DNA from 3 places in the Nocardioides aurantiacus genome. Region 1 is predicted to be linked to each of the others. Evidence: riboswitches for the same ligand, from Rfam matches in the RefSeq annotation. Region 1 holds a riboswitch; each other region holds the start of a gene.

Region 1 (5,470 bases):
GCCCTCGCCGGCCCCGCCCTCGCCGACCCCGCCGACCCCGGCCTCGACGACCCCGGCGGCGTAGGTCCCCGGGCCGGTGAGCTGCAGCGCCGGCTCCGCCCCGCCCAGCCCCTCGAGCAGCCCCATCAGCACGAGCAGCTCGCCACGCAGCTGCTCGAGGTCGCGGCCCTGCTTGTTCTTGTACTTCAGCGTCCGGCCCAGCCGGAACAGCGAGATCGTCGCGGCGTGCGGGTAGACCTCGATCGCCGCCCGCGGGGAGTGGGCGTGGGGGTCGAGGTCGAGCCCGAGCCGCTCGGCCAGGGCGCCGCCGCGGGTGCCGTCGGCGAACTCGCGCTTGCCGGTGTTGCTCGGGTGGGCGCCGGCGTCGAAGCGGGCGAAGTCGGCGTTGAGCGCGCGCTCGGCGGGTCGGTTGCCGGTCGGGTTGGTGACCACGAGCGGGGCGTCGAGGGCGACGGTGCAGGGTCCGTCGACGTACGGCGCCAGCAGCGCGAGGATCTCCTCGTCCGTGCGCACGGCCGCCAGCTGCACCAGCCGACCCTCGTCGTCGAGCACGGCGACACCGGTCGGCTGCCGACGTCCCCAGGCCAGGTCGACACCGATGTGGAACATGGACCCAGCCTCGCACCTGTCACGCTGGGGCGGTGACCACCCCGACGACCACCCTGCGCGACCTCGCCGACGAGCGGTTCGTCTCGCTGACCACCTTCCGCCGCAACGGCGAGGGCGTGGCCACCCCGGTCTGGCTCGTCCCCGACGGCGCCGAGGGCCTCGCGGTGTGGACGCCGGCCGGCAGCGGCAAGGTGAAGCGGCTGCGCCGCGACGGCCGGGTGACGCTGCGTCCCTGCGACCGGCGCGGTCGCGTGGCCGAGGGCGCGCCCACGGTCGAGGCCCGTGCGAGCGTCAGCGACGACCCGGCGCGGGTGGCGGCGGTGGAGCACCGGCTGCGCGAGCGCTACCGCTGGGAGTTCCGGGTCTTCGGGATCGTGGAGCGGATCGCGCGCCGGGGCCGCGAGCCCCAGCGGGTCGCGCTGGCGCTCAGTCCCGCCTGAGCCTCACGCCGTGCCGTGCTGCCCCGACGGGTGCAGCCGCATCGCGCTCCTCGGGGGACGGGTGGGTGACGAACGCCGCGGTCCTCCCGGGCAGGGCGTCAGGGCCGGGGGAAGAGCGCGGTCAGCGCCTCGGAGGCGTCGCGCAGCGCCGGGCCCAGCCCATCGGCCACGGCGGTGTCGATGCCGGCGTACCGGAGCCCGACGACGGCGGCGGTCGCCAGCGCCGCGACCATGCCGAGCGAGGCGAGCACGGTGCCGGCGGTCCCGGGCCGGCTGGCCCGGGCCAGCCCGACCACGGAGGCGACCAGCGCGACCACGGCCAGGACCACGGCCAGACCGAGGTGGAGCGAGAAGGGGGACAGCAGCACCGCGGCGGTCCCCGCGACGAACGCGAGGACCGCCGCGGCGGAGGTGTGCGACGAGGACGCCGGCGAGGCCTCGAAGAGGCCGTCGAGCTGCGTGCGCGACTCCTGCTCCTCGTCGGCGACGTCGGTGTCGAGCGGCCGGCCGAGGTGCTGGGTGGTCATGCGCCGAAGCGTAGGCCCGTTCAGCCGCGGAGGGTGCCTCCGAACCACTGTGTCGTCCAGGTCCGCGTGACGTGGACGCGGCTGCCGCTCCGGGGGGAGTGCAGGAGCTGCGCCCGGCCGTCCTTCCAGCCCAGGAAGATCGCGGCGTGGTAGACCCGGCCGCCGTTGTGGAAGAACATCAGGTCGCCGCGGCGCATGTTGCCCTTGGCGATGCGACGGGCGTGGGCCGCCTGCTGGCCCGACGTGCGCGGCACCGAGATGCCGGCCTTGCGGTAGCTGTAGTAGATGAGCCCGGAACAGTCGAAGGCACCGGGCCCCGCGGCGCCGTAGCGGTAGGGGTCGCCCTTCTGGTTCAGGGCGATGTTGGTCGCGTTGCGGACCTTGGTGGTCGACGCGGCGGACGCGTCACCGGCGGGGCCGGCCAGCACGAGGCCGGCGGCGAGCACCATCATCACGAGCAGCTGGGCGAGGGCGCGGGGGTGGTGCGGGCGCGGCAGGGCGTGCGAGGACATGAGGACCTTTCCCACGCCTGTGAGGTGAGCTGTCGGGTTGGAGCTGGAAAGTGCTCCGCCGCCTCACGGCGACTTCACCCCGAGCACCCGACGCCTGGTTGGCGACGGCTGCGTGGAACGTGTGGTTCCCCCACTCCTGCCCATGACTGACGGAGGGTCGCCCCCGGACGGGCAGGACTCGGCGAATCCCGGGGGAGAGGTGCGATAGCCAGACGAGAGTAGTGCCGTTTGGTTTAAAGGTCCACGGTTTCCGACGTGCCGGCCGGACGACCTCCGGTGATCCGGGTCTTCACGAAGGACAGGGCGCTGGCGACGCGGCCGCCGCCGGGGCTGTCCCAGTACTGCGCGGAGTCGGTCTCGACGTGCAGCAGCCCGACCCCCGGGGAGTCCTTGCCGTCGGGGAACCACGCCGCGACCATCGGGTTCCACAGCTCCTCGACCTTGGCCCGGTCGTCGCGCACGTCGCCGTGCCCGGCCACCGAGAGCCACGTCGAGCCGTCGGCGAAGGCCAGGTTGACCCGCTTCTCGGCGCGGATGTTGTCCGCGTGGTGGCTGGTGGTGTCGATGAAGAACCAGACGTCGCCCTCGTCGGTGACCTCCTGGGGGGTCATCGGGTGCGACTGCAGCCGGCCCTCGTCGCCGACCGAGGTCAGCATGCAGAACCGGTCGCTGCGCATCATCTCCACGACCTTCTCCTGCTGCAGTGCCTGCTCGTCGTGCTCGGTGCGGTCGCTCATGGGGTCCCTCCCGGGGGTCGGTGACCGACCGGGGTCGGTCGGCTGCGGTGCGTCGTACGCGGTCCACGCTAGTCAGGGCCGCCCGAGGCGCGGACGGACCGTGGGGCGCCCGTCCGATCGGAGAGGGACTGGTGACGGGGGTCACGCCTACCCTGTGGGCGCCCCGGTCTCCACCACCTGCAGCCCACGGGCCGGACGCTGACCCGAGCACTCCCCCCGGCGCCGGGTGCGGGGGTAGCCTCGGCGCCACCTCAGATTGGACGCAGTCGTGAGCCTCCTCGCCAGCACCGCCGACCTCGGTCCCGGGGTGCCGCGCGACCCCGACGGGGACGCCGCGCTCGGTGCGGTCGTGAAGTTCCACGCGCCCGAGGTCGTCTTCGGCGTCGGTGCACTGGCCGAGGCCGGCTTCGCCGCCGCCCGGCTGGGCGCCAGGCGACCGCTGGTCGTCACCGACCCGGGCGTCATCGAGGCCGGCTGGGTCGACCTGCTGCTCGGCCACCTCCGCGACGCGCGCCTGGACCCCCAGGTCTGGCACGACCTCACGCCCAACCCCAAGGACCACGAGGTCCGGGCTGCCCACGCGTGGTACGTCGACCGCGGCTGCGACGTCATCATCGCGCTCGGCGGGGGCTCGTGCATCGACGCCGCCAAGGGCGTCGCGATCCTGTCGAGCAACGACGGCGACATCCTCGACTACGCCGGCGTCGACCAGGTGACCCGACCGATCCCGCCGATGCTGATGATCCCCAGCACCTCGGGCACCGGCGCCGACGTCTCGCAGTTCTGCATCGTCACCGACACCGAGCGCTCGGTGAAGGTCACCGTGATGGGCCGGGCGCTGGTGCCCGACATCTCGCTGACCGACCCGCGGCTGCTCACCACCATGCCCGAGGCGCTCAACGCCGCGACCGGGCTCGACGCCCTCACCCACGGCATCGAGTCCTACGTCTCGCTGGCCCACAACCCGCTGGCCGACATCCACGCGCTGTCCTCGGTGCGGCTGGTGTGCGGCCACCTCCGGACCACCATCACCAGCCCCGACGAGGAGCGTGCCCGCGCCAAGATGGCGCAGGCCAGCCTGCAGGCGGGCCTGGCCTTCACCAACGCGATCCTGGGCGCCACCCACGCGATGAGCCACCAGGTCGGCGGCCTGCTCGACGCGCCGCACGGGGTGGTCAACGGCGTGCTGCTGCCCCACGTCATCCGCTACAACGCCCGGGCCACGCCCGACCGGTTCGTCGCCCTCGCCCAGGCCGCCGGCCTCGAGGTCGGCCGGGCGCCCGGCGAGGAGGCGGCGGAGATGCTGGCCGCCCACGTGCGCCGGCTGGCCGACGACGTCGGGGTGCCGCGCGGGCTCTCCGACCTGGGCGTCACCGCGGCCGACGTACGCCAGATGGCGCACACCGCGCTCGACGACGCCTGCCTGACCACCAACCCCCGCGAGGCCGACGAGGCCGACGTCCACCGGCTGTTCATGGACGCCCTGTGAGCGGGGTCGGACCGTGACCCCCGCCCGCCCCCGGCGGGCACGTCCCGACCTGGCGCGGCTGACCGGGGTCCGGTCGGGCAAGGGGTCCTACTACCGCGCCTACGTCGCCTCCGACGAGCGCGTGCAGCGCGCGGTGGTGGCGATGGACTCCATCTCCCGCGCGCTGGTGCGCACGGTCGAGGGGCCGCGCGGGCTGCTCGAGGAGGTGCTGCGCGCCGCCGCCGCCCACCTCGACGCGCACTGGACGCTGCTGGCGCTGGCCGACGACAGCCTCACCGGCGCCCGGCCGCGCTTCCTGGCCTGCGGTGCCGACGGCGTCGTGGTCGACGACGTGAGGTCGCTGCCCGCCGACCTGCGCGAGGTGCTGGGCGCCCTGCGCACCGGCCGGCACCCCGAGGCCCGCGACGACGACGCCTGGGTGTGGGTGCCGATGACCCTCGACGGCCGGCGCATCGGCAGCCTGGTGGCCCGCCACGGGCTGGAGGCGCCGCCCGAGGCGGGCGACCTCGCGGTGCTGCGCATCCTGGCCAACCAGGCGGCGGTCTCGCTGCACACCTCCGAGCAGTACCAGGCGGGGCTGACGCTGCACCGGCGTGCCCAGCAGCTCTACGACGAGGCCACCGCGCAGAGCCGCGACCTGGCCGTGCGCACCGAGGAGCTGCGGGCCACGCAGGAGCGGCTGCAGGTGGCGCGGCAGCGCGAGCTGCTCGACACCGAGCGGCACCGGATCGCCCGCGAGCTGCACGACAGCGTGGCGCAGTACGTCCTCTCCGCCGGCATGTCGGTGGAGATCGCCCGCGGCGACGCCGAGGCGCTGGGCGAGCCGGCCGCGTCCGTGGTGCAGGCGCTGGCCACGGCCAAGACCCTGTCGGGCGAGGCCGTCGAGCAGCTGCGCCGGGCGATCTTCGCGCTGCACCAGCCCCGCGGCGAGGAGGTCGCGACGCTGCCGGAGCTCGCCCGCGAGGTCGCGGCCCACCACCGCGGCCGGCTCGAGGTCAGCGTGCGCACCCACGGCCGGGTGCGTCCGCTGCAGGCCCACGCCGACCACGAGCTGGCCCGCGCCATCGGCGAGGCGTTGTTCAACGTCGTCAGCCACGCCCGTGCCCGCCGCGCCGCGGTGCTGCTGCGCTACCGCGACGACGAGCTGCTGGTCTCG
Region 2 (5,470 bases), 2.5 Mb from region 1:
CGGCGGTGTCGTTCTGGAAGTTCTCGTCGGTGCTGAGCTGGAGGTCGTACGTCGCGGCACCCGGGACGGGGTCCCAGTCGAGCGCGACCTCGGTGATGGGCGACAGGCCGCCGGGGTCGTGGGGCGGGGACGCCAGGGACACGGCCGGCAGCGGGAGCACGCGGTAGGACCACGGGTTGCCGGGAGCCTCGGAGGACCAGGGCGTGACGGTGCCGGGGGCCATCTGGGCCCGCACCCGCCAGTAGTAGGTGCCGGGTGCCTGCTGGGTGGTGTCGGTCAGCGAGGTGCTCCTGACCGAACGGGTCGCGTAGAGCGCGGGGTCGGTGAACTGGGGGTCGGTGCCGACCTGGACGTCGTACCCCGTCGCGCCGGGCACGGCCGACCACGTGAACGTGGCCGGGTCGACGGGGGGCTGCAGGTCGGTGCCGTCGCTCGGGCCGACCGGGACGGGACGGTCGAGGGCGCCGCGTCGGAAGCTCGCCTGCACCCAGTCGCTGGTGCTCGTCGTGGAGAAGCGCGCGCGGACCTGCCAGAAGATGTCGGTGTCACCCGGCAGCTGCGTGGTCGGCACGTAGGCCGCGTTGGTCGTCGAGGTGTTGACGAGCGGGCTCGACAGGTCGGAGGACGTGCTCACCTGCACGTCGTAGCTGCTCGCGCCCTCGACGCGGGTCCACGACAGGACGGGGATCTGCTGGACCGTGGTCCCGGCGGGCGACAGCCCGTACGGCGCTGCGACCGCGGCGCTGGCCGACGTCGGGGCGAGCCCCCACCCGCTGGCAGCCAGGATGCCCACCAGGAGCACGGTGAGCAGGCGGCGTGGACCGCGGATGGACGACGAACGCATGTGACCCCCAAGTGATCTCGATCCTGATCACGGTAGGGGTCGGTTTAACGGCGTAAGTCCGTTTTGAGACTTTCGGCTCGGGTGGACCAGCCCAGCGTGGACGTCAGTCCAGGCCGAGGGAGAACGCGGACTCGAGGTCGTGGCGCGAGTAGGTGCGGAACGCGATGTGGGTCTCGGTCTCCTGGACGCCGGGCACCTTGTTGAGCTGGTCGGCCACGACCCGGGCGACGTCGTCGTGGCCGGCCACGCGGACCATGGCGATCAGGTCGATCTGGCCGGTGACGCTGTAGACCTCGCTGATGCCGTCGAGCGCGGCGATGGCCTCGGCCACCTCGGGGATGCGCGCGACGTCGGCCTTCACGAACACGATGGCGGTGATCATGGGGTCAACGTACCGCCGGGGCGGGGCGGCAGGGGGTCAGCGCGTCGGCTGGTGCACCGTCGCCAGCTGACGACGCTCGTCGAACGGGACCAGCTCGGACCGCGAGGTGGCGACCGCGTCGTGCAGCTCGAGGTGGCGACCCGCACCGTGGAGCGGGCAGGTCCACTCGCCCTCGACGTGGACCAGGCGGACCCCCGGCTGCTCGAGCCAGCGCAGGATCAGCTCGGACTCCTCGGCCGTCGCCGCCGGCGTCGGGCCGGGGCCGCCGAGGACCGTGTCGGCCGACTCGCGCAGCCCGCGCACCCAGTCGCCCGCGTGGGCGTCGAGCGGGATGATGCCGGCTGCGGCCAGCCGTCCGTGGCGCACGACGTGGACGGCCCAGCGGCGGTCGTCCTCGCGCCGCGCCGCGACCAGCTCGCTGCAGCCGGCGAGGGACCCCAGCCGTTGCGTGCGCGACGCGGCGCGCACGAACGCGGAGAGCCGGTCGCGGTGCACGCCCGCCTCCTCGAAGCGCTCGCCCTCGGCCAGCGTCGCCATCCGCTGGGTCAGGGTCTCGACCACCCGGTCGGCGTCCTGCCGCAGCGCGTCGCGCAGCCGGGCCACCTCGTGGGCGTAGGTGTCCACGTCGACGCTGCCGTCGCAGGGGGACAGGCAGCGCTGCATCTCGGCCAGCACGCACGGGGTGCGCGTCGGCGTCAGGGGCAGCCGGTCGGTGCACTGCCGCACCGGGAAGCTCTCGTGGAGCGCGGCCAGGCAGCGCTCGGCGGTCCGGCGCGAGGAGAAGGGGCCGAGGTAGTCGGCGCCGTCGTCGGCGACCTTGCGGACCAGGGACAGCCGGGGCCACGGCTCCACGGTGAGCTTGAGCCAGGTGACCTTGTCGGGGCGACGGCTGCGACGGTTGTAGCGCGGCCGGTGGGCGGCGATCAGGCGGAGCTCGCGGACCCCCGCCTCGAGCGGCGTGGCGCACTCGACGTGGTCGACCGAGCCGGCCAGGTTGACCATCTCGCCCATCCGCGCCCGGGACTCCGAGGCGGTGAAGTAGGACCGCACCCGGGTGCGGAGGTCGCGGGAGGTGCCGACGTAGAGGACCTCGTCGCGGTCGTCGCGGAACAGGTAGACACCGGGGGCGTGCGGCAGGTGCTCGGCCAGGTGACGCTTGCGGCGCACCGTGGGGCTGACGCGGGAGCTGAACGTGCTCAGCTCCTCCAGCGTGTGCACGCCCAGCCCCCCGAGGCGCTCCATCAGGCCGTGCAGGACGTCGACGGTGGCCCGGGCGTCGGACAGGGCCCGGTGGTCGGGCGTGGTGGCGGACCCGAAGGCCACCGCGAGCGAGCTGAGCTTGCAGTTGGGGGCGTCGTCACGGGTGATCACCCGGCGTGCGAGGCGCGCGGTGTCCAGCACCTCGAAGCGTGGCCACGGACGCCCCTGCTGGGCCGCGAAGTGCTGGAGGAAGCCCACGTCGAAGGGCGCGTTGTGCGCGACGAGGACGCAGCCGTGCGCGAACTCCAGGAACGACGGCAGCGCCGACTCGATGGACGGCGCGGTGGCCACCATCGAGTTGGTGATGCCGGTGAGGACCGCGATGAACGGAGGGATGGCGGCGTGCGGGTTGACCAGGGTCTGGAACTCGCCGAGCACCTCGCCCCCGCGGACCTTGACCGCGCCGATCTCGGTGATCATCGACCCCTGCTTGGCGGACCCGCCGGTGGTCTCGAGGTCGACGACGCAGAAGGTGGTCTCGCGCAGGGGACGACCGAGCTCGTCGAAGCTCATCTGGCTGTCCCACCTGCTCATGGGAGGGACGCTAGGCGGGGGCACCGACAAGGCCGTGGAGGGCCGGCCCGGCGTGGCGTCGCGACGGACGGTCGGAGCGTGCCGACGGGACGGGCGGAGGTGTGCCGGCCCGGGTTGTCGGTGGCGGGTGCTGGAGTGCTCGTGACCGGCCTTCCCCCGCTCTGCAAGGAGACCCCGATGAGCGTCCACATCGACTGCGACACCTGCCTGGTGCGTGGCCTGGCCTGCCACGACTGCGTGGTGACGGTGCTCCTGGGCCCGCCTCCCGAGCTCGGCTTCGACGCCGAGGAGGCCCACGCGCTCGAGGTCCTGGCGGGATCCGGGCTCGTGCCGCCGCTGCGGATGGTGACGCCCGTGAGCGGCCCCGAGATCGAGTCCGCGTGAACAACGCCACACCGTCCGTCCACGGTCTCGACTTGGAGTGCCAGCGGGCCTGACCTAGTGTCGAGCGCTGTTGGCCGTCGTCAGCGGGCACCGACCGGGTGCCCACGCCGGCCGCGCCGAGTCCGGACTCGTCTCCTGGGGGGAGAGGGGTGGCCGGAGCCGGGGACCCATGTTCCTGGGGTGAATCCAGGCGCCGACAGCACCGATCGTGCCGTCACGCACCTGGTAGGGCGTTCTTTGGGCCCGAACCCGTCAGCTCACCTGGTAGGCGTTGAGACAAAGAGGAGACCGGCCGCTCGTGAACGACGGTTGGAAGTACCCCCATGCCCGCGCAACAGTAGGAGCGGCCCTCGCCCTGGGCCTCACCGGCCTCGGCGTCGTCCAGGCCGCTCCCGCCACCGCGGCCCCCGACGACAGGCTCAAGTCCCGCATCGACGCCGCGCAGGCCGCGGTCGACGACGTGGCCCCGGCGGCAGCCGCCGCCGATCGACGTCACGACCGGGCACAGACCCGGGTGACGACCAGCACCAAGCGCGTCAAGACCCTCACCAAGCGCATCGTGCGCGCGAAGACCCTCGCGGAGACCGTGCGCGAGCAGGTGGCGACCGACGTGCTCGCCGAGCACCAGGTCTCCGGCGGCAGCACCGCCCCGAGCGCGACCTCGCTCCCGGCCGACTCCGAGGTGCTGCTCAGCAACGTGAGCGTCGTGTCCGAGGACACCGACGGTCGCATCGAGCAGGTGGCGCGGTCCCAGGCCACCGCCCAGCAGCTCACCCAGCGTCGCGCGCAGGTCCGCCAGGCCCTCGTGGACCAGCGGGCCACCGCCAAGAAGCTCGCCGCCCGGGAGGCCACGGCCGCCGGTGCGGTCGACCGGGCCCAGGGCAAGGTCGACGCCCTCGAGGCCGAGCTCGCCGAGCGCCGGGAGGAGCGCGAGGCCGAGCAGGCAGCGGCTGCTCCGGCGGCTCCGGCGGCGCCCGACGGGTCCGCGAGCTCCGCGGTCTCCTACGCCATGGCGCAGGTCGGCAAGGCCTACGTCTGGGGTGCCTCCGGTCCCAGCTCCTTCGACTGCTCGGGGCTCACCATGGCCGCGTGGGCGACGCAGGGCGTCTCGCTGCCGCACAACTCGGGAGCCCAGTACGCTGCGGGCACGCCCGTCTCCGAGAGTGAGCTGCAGCCCGGTGACCTCGTCTTCTACTACAGCCCGATCAGCCACGTCGGCCTCTACGTCGGCAACGGCCAGGTCGTCAACGCGCTGAACCCCGGTTCCGGTGTCCAGGTCTCGGGTCTGCACGACATGCCCTACTCCGGCGCGGTCCGCCCTGGCTGACCGACGCCACGCCGACGCCGCCCGTCCCCCTCGTGGGGCGGGCGGCGTCGTGCGCTCCGGCGGCGTGCGGAACCCACCGCGCCGGTGGCGCACCCTGGTCGCCGCGGTGCTGGTCGCCGTCCTCGGAGCCCTCTCGCTGAGCGCCTGCGAGCAGGAGGTGGACCTGGAGCCGCCTCGCGCCCAGCAGGGTGCCTCGCTGAGCGCCGACCAGGCGCAGCGCGCCCTGGACGGACTCGTCGCCGCCCTCGACGGCGACCGACGGGGTGCCGCCACGGCCCTCGCGGCCCCGTCGGGCGCCGAGGTCGTGGGTGCCGCCTGGGACAACGCCCAGGCGCTGCGCCTGCAGGACCTCGCGATGCGCTACGTCGACACCGCGGCCCCGCCCACCGCCGTGGAGCGGCAGCGCTGGGGGAGGACCGCCGTCCCGGTCACGGTGCGGCTGACCTTCGCCTACGGCGGGTTCGACACCGACCCGGCGGAGGTCGAGACCCGGGTCGCCCTGGTGCCCGGGGACGGGTCCGTGAGGGTCGCCGGGTTCGGCGGGGCCGGCCGGACGCCGCTGTGGCTGGTGGAGCCGCTGCGCGTCGTACGCACGGCGGAGACGTTGACCGTGGTCGCGGGGCCGCTCGGCCGCTACCCGCGGCTGACCGAGCGTGCGGTCACCCAGGTGCGTCGGGTGCTGCCGCGGTGGCGCGGGCCGTTGGTCGTCGAGGTCCCCCGGACCCGCGCCGAGCTCGAC
Region 3 (5,470 bases), 2.8 Mb from region 1:
GTCCCGCACAGTGGAGGTGCCAGGACTCCTGCCACGCCACCAGCCCGCCGAGCGCCTGCCGCAGCGCAGGGGCAGCGGTCAGGGTGGTCGGGGCGGCCGGGCTGTCGAGCAGAGCGGCGTGCGTCACGGGGGCCTCCTGGGTGGCGGATTCCCACAGTAACTCTACTAAGACACTCTTGTTAAGAGAGGGCCTCCCTCACCCCCATGTGCACCCGTGTGGATGGCAGTGCAAAAATGCACTCCGTGACCGAGAGTGCAACCTCTGCCCCGCCTGTCGGCACCGGCCGGGCGGCGAAGCGTGAGCAGACGCTGCACGACATCGTCACCGCCGCCCGCCGGCTGGCCGTCGAGCACGGCATCGACGGGTTCACCATGGACGACCTCGCCGGCGCTGCCGGGGTCTCGCGCCGCACGCTGTTCAACTACGTCCCCGGCAAGGACGACGCCGTCATCGGCGCTCCCCCGGTGATCGCCGCCGAGGTCTTCACCACCTTCGTGGCGGGCGGGCCGCACGGCAGCCTGGTCGAGGACCTCGCCGAGATCGTGGTCCAGGTCCTCCGCGAGCGCCCCGAGAGCCCCGAGGAGGTGGCGCTGGGGCGTGCCGCCATGCAGGCCAACCCACGGTTGATCGCCCACGCGCTCGACCGGCTGCAGGAGCTGGTCGAGTCCTGCCTGGGCTACGTCGAGCAGCGCGAGGGGGCGGCGTACGACCGGCAGCGGTTCGACGTCGCGCTCACCCTCGTCGTCGCCTGCCTGCACCTCGCGATGGATCGCTTCCTGACCGGCGACCACGGCACCGACCTGGCGCCGCTGTTCCTCGCCACCCTGCACACGGCGCGCGACCTGCTCGCCTGACCCACCCCACCGCACCCGCCCCAGCCCGCCCGACCCGATCGCCCCGATCACCCCCGCCTCTCGAGGAGAGACATGGCCACCCTGCTCCACCGCCTCGGCACCTTCGCGTTCCGCCGCTGGCCCGTCGTCGTCGCTGCCTGGCTGCTCGTCGTCATCGGCGCCGGCACCCTGGCCGCCACCGTCAGCAAGCCGATGGAGGACACCTTCACCATCCCGGGCATCCCCGCGCTGCAGGCGCAGGAGCTGCAGCAGTACCTCTTCCCCGAGGCCGAGGACGCCCAGGACCTCGCCACGGTCAACGTCGTGGTCGCCGCTCCCGAGGGAGAGTCGCTGCGCGAGCAGCCGTACTCCGGCGAGGTGGAGGACCTCGTCGCCGCGCTCCAGGACCTTCCCCAGATGCCCGACGAGCCGAAGCTGGCCGACCCGGTCACCGCCTCGGACGCGCAGTTCGAGCGGGCCGTCTCGGGTGCCGTCGAGGCGGGTACGCCGCAGCGCGTCGCCGAGGAGAACGCCCGGGCCCTCCTCCCGCTGGGCCAGGACGACCGGATCGGCGTCATCACCTGGGACTTCGACGTCGCCTCCCCCGCCGACGTCGAGCCCGCGACCCGCGAGGCCCTGCTGGACGCGCTCGCGGACGCCCGCGACGCCGGCCTGACCGCCGAGGTCAACGGCTCGGGGCTGCAGGCCATCCCCGAGGTCGGCGGCACCAGCGAGCTGGTCGGCATCGCCGTCGCGGCTGTGGTCCTGATCATCACCTTCGGCTCGCTGGTCGCGGCCGGCCTGCCCATCCTGACCGCGCTGATCGGCGTCGCCCTGGGCATCCTCGGCATCAGCATCGCCACGGCACTGACCACCATCGGCACCACCACCCCGATCCTGGCCACGATGATCGGCCTGGCGGTCGGCATCGACTACACGCTGTTCATCCTGGCCCGCTACCGCACGGAGCTGCGGCGTACCGACGACCGGCGGGCCGCCGTCGGCATCGCGGTCGGCACCGCGGGCTCGGCCGTGGTGTTCGCCGGCCTGACCGTGCTGATCGCGCTCGGCGCGCTGAGCATCGTGGGGATCCCGTTCCTGACCTCGATGGGTCTCGCGGCCGCCGGCACGGTGTTCCTCGCCGTGCTGGTCGCCCTCACCCTGCTGCCGGCCCTGCTCGGCATGTTGGGCGGCAAGGCCTTCGCGGGGCGGGTGCGACGCCGCGAGGACAAGCGCGACGCCCACGGCCTCGCCGTCAACAACGGCGTCCGCTGGGCCCGGCTCGTCGGGCGTGCCCCGGTCGTCGTGGTGCTGCTGGTCGTGGTCGGCCTCGGCGCGCTCGCCGTGCCCCTGCAGAGCCTCCAGCTCTCGCTGCCGACCGACTCCACCTCCGCCGTCGACACCACCCAGCGCAAGGCCTCCGACCTGGTCAGCGAGGCCTTCGGCCCCGGTCGTGAAGCACCGCTGCTGCTGGTCGTCGACGCCCGCCGCACCCCCGGCCAGCAGTCGGCGCAGCAGGCCTTCGGCGACGTCGTCGCCTGGGCCGCCGGGCAGGACGGCGTCGCCAACGCCCAGGTCGTCGCCACCAGCGGCGACGGGGTCGGTGCGCAGGTGCTCGTCACCCCCCAGGGCGGCCCGTCGGACCAGGGCACGCTCGACCTGCTCGACCGGTTGCGCAGCGACCAGTCCGACATCGAGGCCGAGACCGGCACCCGGCTGGGCGTCACCGGCATCACCGCCATCCAGACCGACGTCTCCGAGCGGCTCACCGAGGCACTGCCGATCTACCTCGCCGTCGTGGTCGGCCTGGCGTTCCTGCTGCTGATGCTCGTCTTCCGGTCGCTCCTGGTGCCGCTGACCGCGACCCTGGGCTTCCTGCTCTCGGTGCTCGCCACGCTCGGCGCCACCGTCCTGGTCTTCCAGGAGGGCGCGCTCGGTCTGGTCGAGGGCCAGCCGCTGGTCAGCTTCATGCCGATCATCGTCATCGGCATCGTGTTCGGGCTGGCGATGGACTACCAGGTGTTCCTGGTGACCCGGATGCGCGAGGCGTTCGTGCACGGGATGTCGGCCCGGGAGGCGGTCGTCGACGGGTTCCGCAACAGCGCCCGTGTCGTCGCCGCGGCGGCCACGATCATGATCTCGGTCTTCGCCGCCTTCGTGCTGCAGGACGACCCGCTGATCCAGTCCATCGGGTTCGCCCTCGCCGCCGCGGTGTTCTTCGACGCCTTCGTGGTGCGGATGGCGCTGATCCCGGCCGTGATGTACCTCCTCGGCGACAAGGCCTGGTGGCTCCCCCGCTGGATCGCGCGGGTGCTCCCCGAGGTCGACGTGGAGGGCGAGCGGCTGCAGCGGCCGACCGCGACGAGCCGCGAGGCCGCCCCCGAGCGCGACCTGGCCCCCACGCCCTGACGCGCGTCCCCGGGCAGGCTCGGCACGGCACCGGACTAGTAGGTCGGTGCCGTGCCGAACCACCCGCCCGGGTCAGCGACAACCCCGTTCACCCGGGGTTAGGGTGCGTTGTCCCGCGTCGCGGGGCGTCCCCCCGTGACCGCCGAGTCCTGTCCGCGCGGGGGTGTCACACGAACCTTTCGGACAGGAGCGGGGAACCCAGGTTTCCCGGACCGCACCGCGGTCCTCGGGGTGAAGTCACGACAGTGACCGGGCTCCCCGGCCCGAACCCGACAGCTAACCTCGCAGGCGCGTGGAGGAACCCTCATGCGCAAGCTCGTCCTGTCGCTGCTCGCTGCCTTCGTCCTGGCGCTCCCGGTGCTCACCGGTCCCGCCGCCGAGGCCGCGACCGCGCGCACCTGGAACCGGATGGCCCACTGCGAGTCGACCAGCCGGTGGCACGTCAACACCGGCAACGGCTACTACGGCGGTCTGCAGATCAGCCCCCGCACCTGGCGTGCCTTCGGCGGCAAGAAGTTCGCCCGGCTGCCCCACCGCGCCACCAAGGTCGAGCAGATCCGCGTGGCCGAGCGGATCAAGCGCAACCAGGGCTGGGGCGCGTGGCCCCACTGCTCGCGCGCCATCGGCGTCCGCTGACCTGACCTGCCGGTGAGGCCCGTCCGTCCGGGCGGGCCTCAGCCGCGGGCGGCGCCGTACCCCAGCAGCGCGGCCAGCCCGAGCGCGCTGCGCGGGGCGTAGGCCGTGCGCCACAACCCGCCGTGGCACGCGGCGTACGCCTCGTCCTGCCAGGGCTGCTCGTGGCGCGGGCCGCCCTGCGTGTGCAGGTCGTGCACCAGCAGCGCGGCCATCAGCACGTTGGAGGTCGCCGGCTCGAAGACCTCCACGCCGAAGCGGTGCGCCCCGGCGTACGCCGCCGCGAGGGCCCGGTTCTTGACCACCGAGCGGGTGCGGGTCGGGGGCGCCACGTTCATCGACACCGTGACCCCGTCGTGGCGCGCGACCGTGGCGCGCCAGCGCTGCACGCGCTTGGCGAGGGCGTAGTTGGGCCCCTGCTGCGGGACCAGCGAGTCGTTGACGCCCGGGTCGGAGCCGGCGACGTACTGCCGCCGGAGCAGCCGCCCGCCCGACAGGGTCCGCAGCGGCCGGCCCAGCGTCTTGGAGCGGCCCGACCGGCTCTCGTAGGACGCCGTCGACTGTTCCACGGCCTCCTTCGGCACCACGAACACGTCGGTCGGGGTGGCCAGGAAGCCCAGGGCCGTGTCGCCGCGGTCGGCCAGCAGCCGCCGGCTGAGGTCGTCCACGGCGGTGCTCACCCGGGTGTTGGTCGCGCCGTCGGCGTAGACGTAGTTGCCGACCACGAGCGTGCCCGGCTGCTCGGCCAGCCACCGCTCGATCGCCGGCACCTGCGCCAGCAGGTCGAGACCGGCCACGTCGTCGAGGGCGCGACCGTCGTCGTCGTGCAGGGTCGGGACCACGACGGTGCCGGACCCGTTGCGGGCCAGGGTCAGGACGCGCTGCCAGATGTCGGGTCGGGGCAGGTCGACGGCGGCGACCCGGGCGCCCCACCGCACCAGGGAGGGCAGCGGGCCCATCTCGGCGCCGGCGCCGAGGACGGCGACGGTGTGTCCCTCGAGGCGGAGCCAGTCGGGGTTGTCGAGCACGCGGTCGACGGCCTCGGCCACGCTCGGCTCGACGACGCCGCGCTCCACCCAGCCGCCCAGGCGGCGCCGGATGCCGGGGCCGCGCAAGCGCTCGCCGTGGTAGGGCAGCACCAGCTCGCGGACCGCCTCGCCCTCACCGGCGACCTCGACCGAGCGCACCGTCGCGCCGTCGTCGGGCCAGTCGGTGAGCCGGTGGTCGTGCCCGTCGGGACCGACGACACGCATCCGCTCGTGCAGCGAGTCGAGGCCGTCGCGGGCCACGGTCACCGCGGCGTCGGGGCCCTCGAGCCCGGCCTCGACGGCGCGCCGGAAGTGCGGGAGGTAGCCGGTGCGCCACGCGGTCTCCTGCTCCGCCGCGCGGGCGCCCGTGGGGTCGACCGCGCGCAACGCGTCGGCCACCACCCCCCGGCCCGTGCGTGACGTGCTGCGCCTGCCCTCGTCGTCGGCCGGGAACACCAGGCCGTGCTCGTCCACCACGTCGGTCATCCTGCCCCATCGTCGGCGATCGACGGGACGCCCCGGTCGGTCGCCCGGCGGACCCGGGTCAGCCGAGGTCGTCGTCGGTG

The links. Region 1 has a riboswitch for cyclic di-AMP ahead of EDD33_RS18620 (C40 family peptidase). Riboswitches for the same ligand answer to the same signal wherever they lie in the genome.
Region 2: another riboswitch for cyclic di-AMP. It lies ahead of EDD33_RS06390 (C40 family peptidase); the one in region 1 lies ahead of EDD33_RS18620 (C40 family peptidase).
Region 3: another riboswitch for cyclic di-AMP. It lies ahead of EDD33_RS04880 (transglycosylase family protein); the one in region 1 lies ahead of EDD33_RS18620 (C40 family peptidase).

What each region holds. Positions count from the first base shown of each region.
Region 1 covers NZ_RKHO01000001.1:3,842,285-3,847,754, reverse strand. Annotated here, with positions in the region: gene EDD33_RS18635 (DUF429 domain-containing protein) at 1-609, opposite strand, end outside; gene EDD33_RS18630 (PPOX class F420-dependent oxidoreductase) at 642-1,049, shown strand; gene EDD33_RS18625 (hypothetical protein) at 1,148-1,576, opposite strand; gene EDD33_RS18620 (C40 family peptidase) at 1,597-2,103, opposite strand; cyclic di-AMP (ydaO/yuaA leader) riboswitch at 2,090-2,282, opposite strand; gene EDD33_RS18615 (pyridoxamine 5'-phosphate oxidase family protein) at 2,322-2,825, opposite strand; gene EDD33_RS18610 (iron-containing alcohol dehydrogenase) at 3,094-4,314, shown strand; gene EDD33_RS18605 (MadS family sensor histidine kinase) at 4,328-5,470, shown strand, end outside.
Region 2 covers NZ_RKHO01000001.1:1,335,498-1,340,967, forward strand. Annotated here, with positions in the region: gene EDD33_RS06370 (Ig-like domain repeat protein) at 1-844, opposite strand, end outside; gene EDD33_RS06375 (Lrp/AsnC family transcriptional regulator) at 948-1,226, opposite strand; gene EDD33_RS06380 (DEDD exonuclease domain-containing protein) at 1,263-3,020, opposite strand; gene EDD33_RS06385 (hypothetical protein) at 3,198-3,404, shown strand; cyclic di-AMP (ydaO/yuaA leader) riboswitch at 3,509-3,690, shown strand; gene EDD33_RS06390 (C40 family peptidase) at 3,703-4,731, shown strand; gene EDD33_RS06395 (hypothetical protein) at 4,796-5,470, shown strand, end outside.
Region 3 covers NZ_RKHO01000001.1:1,019,273-1,024,742, reverse strand. Annotated here, with positions in the region: gene EDD33_RS04895 (hypothetical protein) at 1-127, opposite strand, end outside; gene EDD33_RS04890 (TetR/AcrR family transcriptional regulator) at 244-855, shown strand; gene EDD33_RS04885 (MMPL family transporter) at 928-3,243, shown strand; cyclic di-AMP (ydaO/yuaA leader) riboswitch at 3,408-3,548, shown strand; gene EDD33_RS04880 (transglycosylase family protein) at 3,550-3,879, shown strand; gene EDD33_RS04875 (hypothetical protein) at 3,918-5,390, opposite strand; gene EDD33_RS04870 (T3SS (YopN, CesT) and YbjN peptide-binding chaperone 1) at 5,449-5,470, opposite strand, start outside.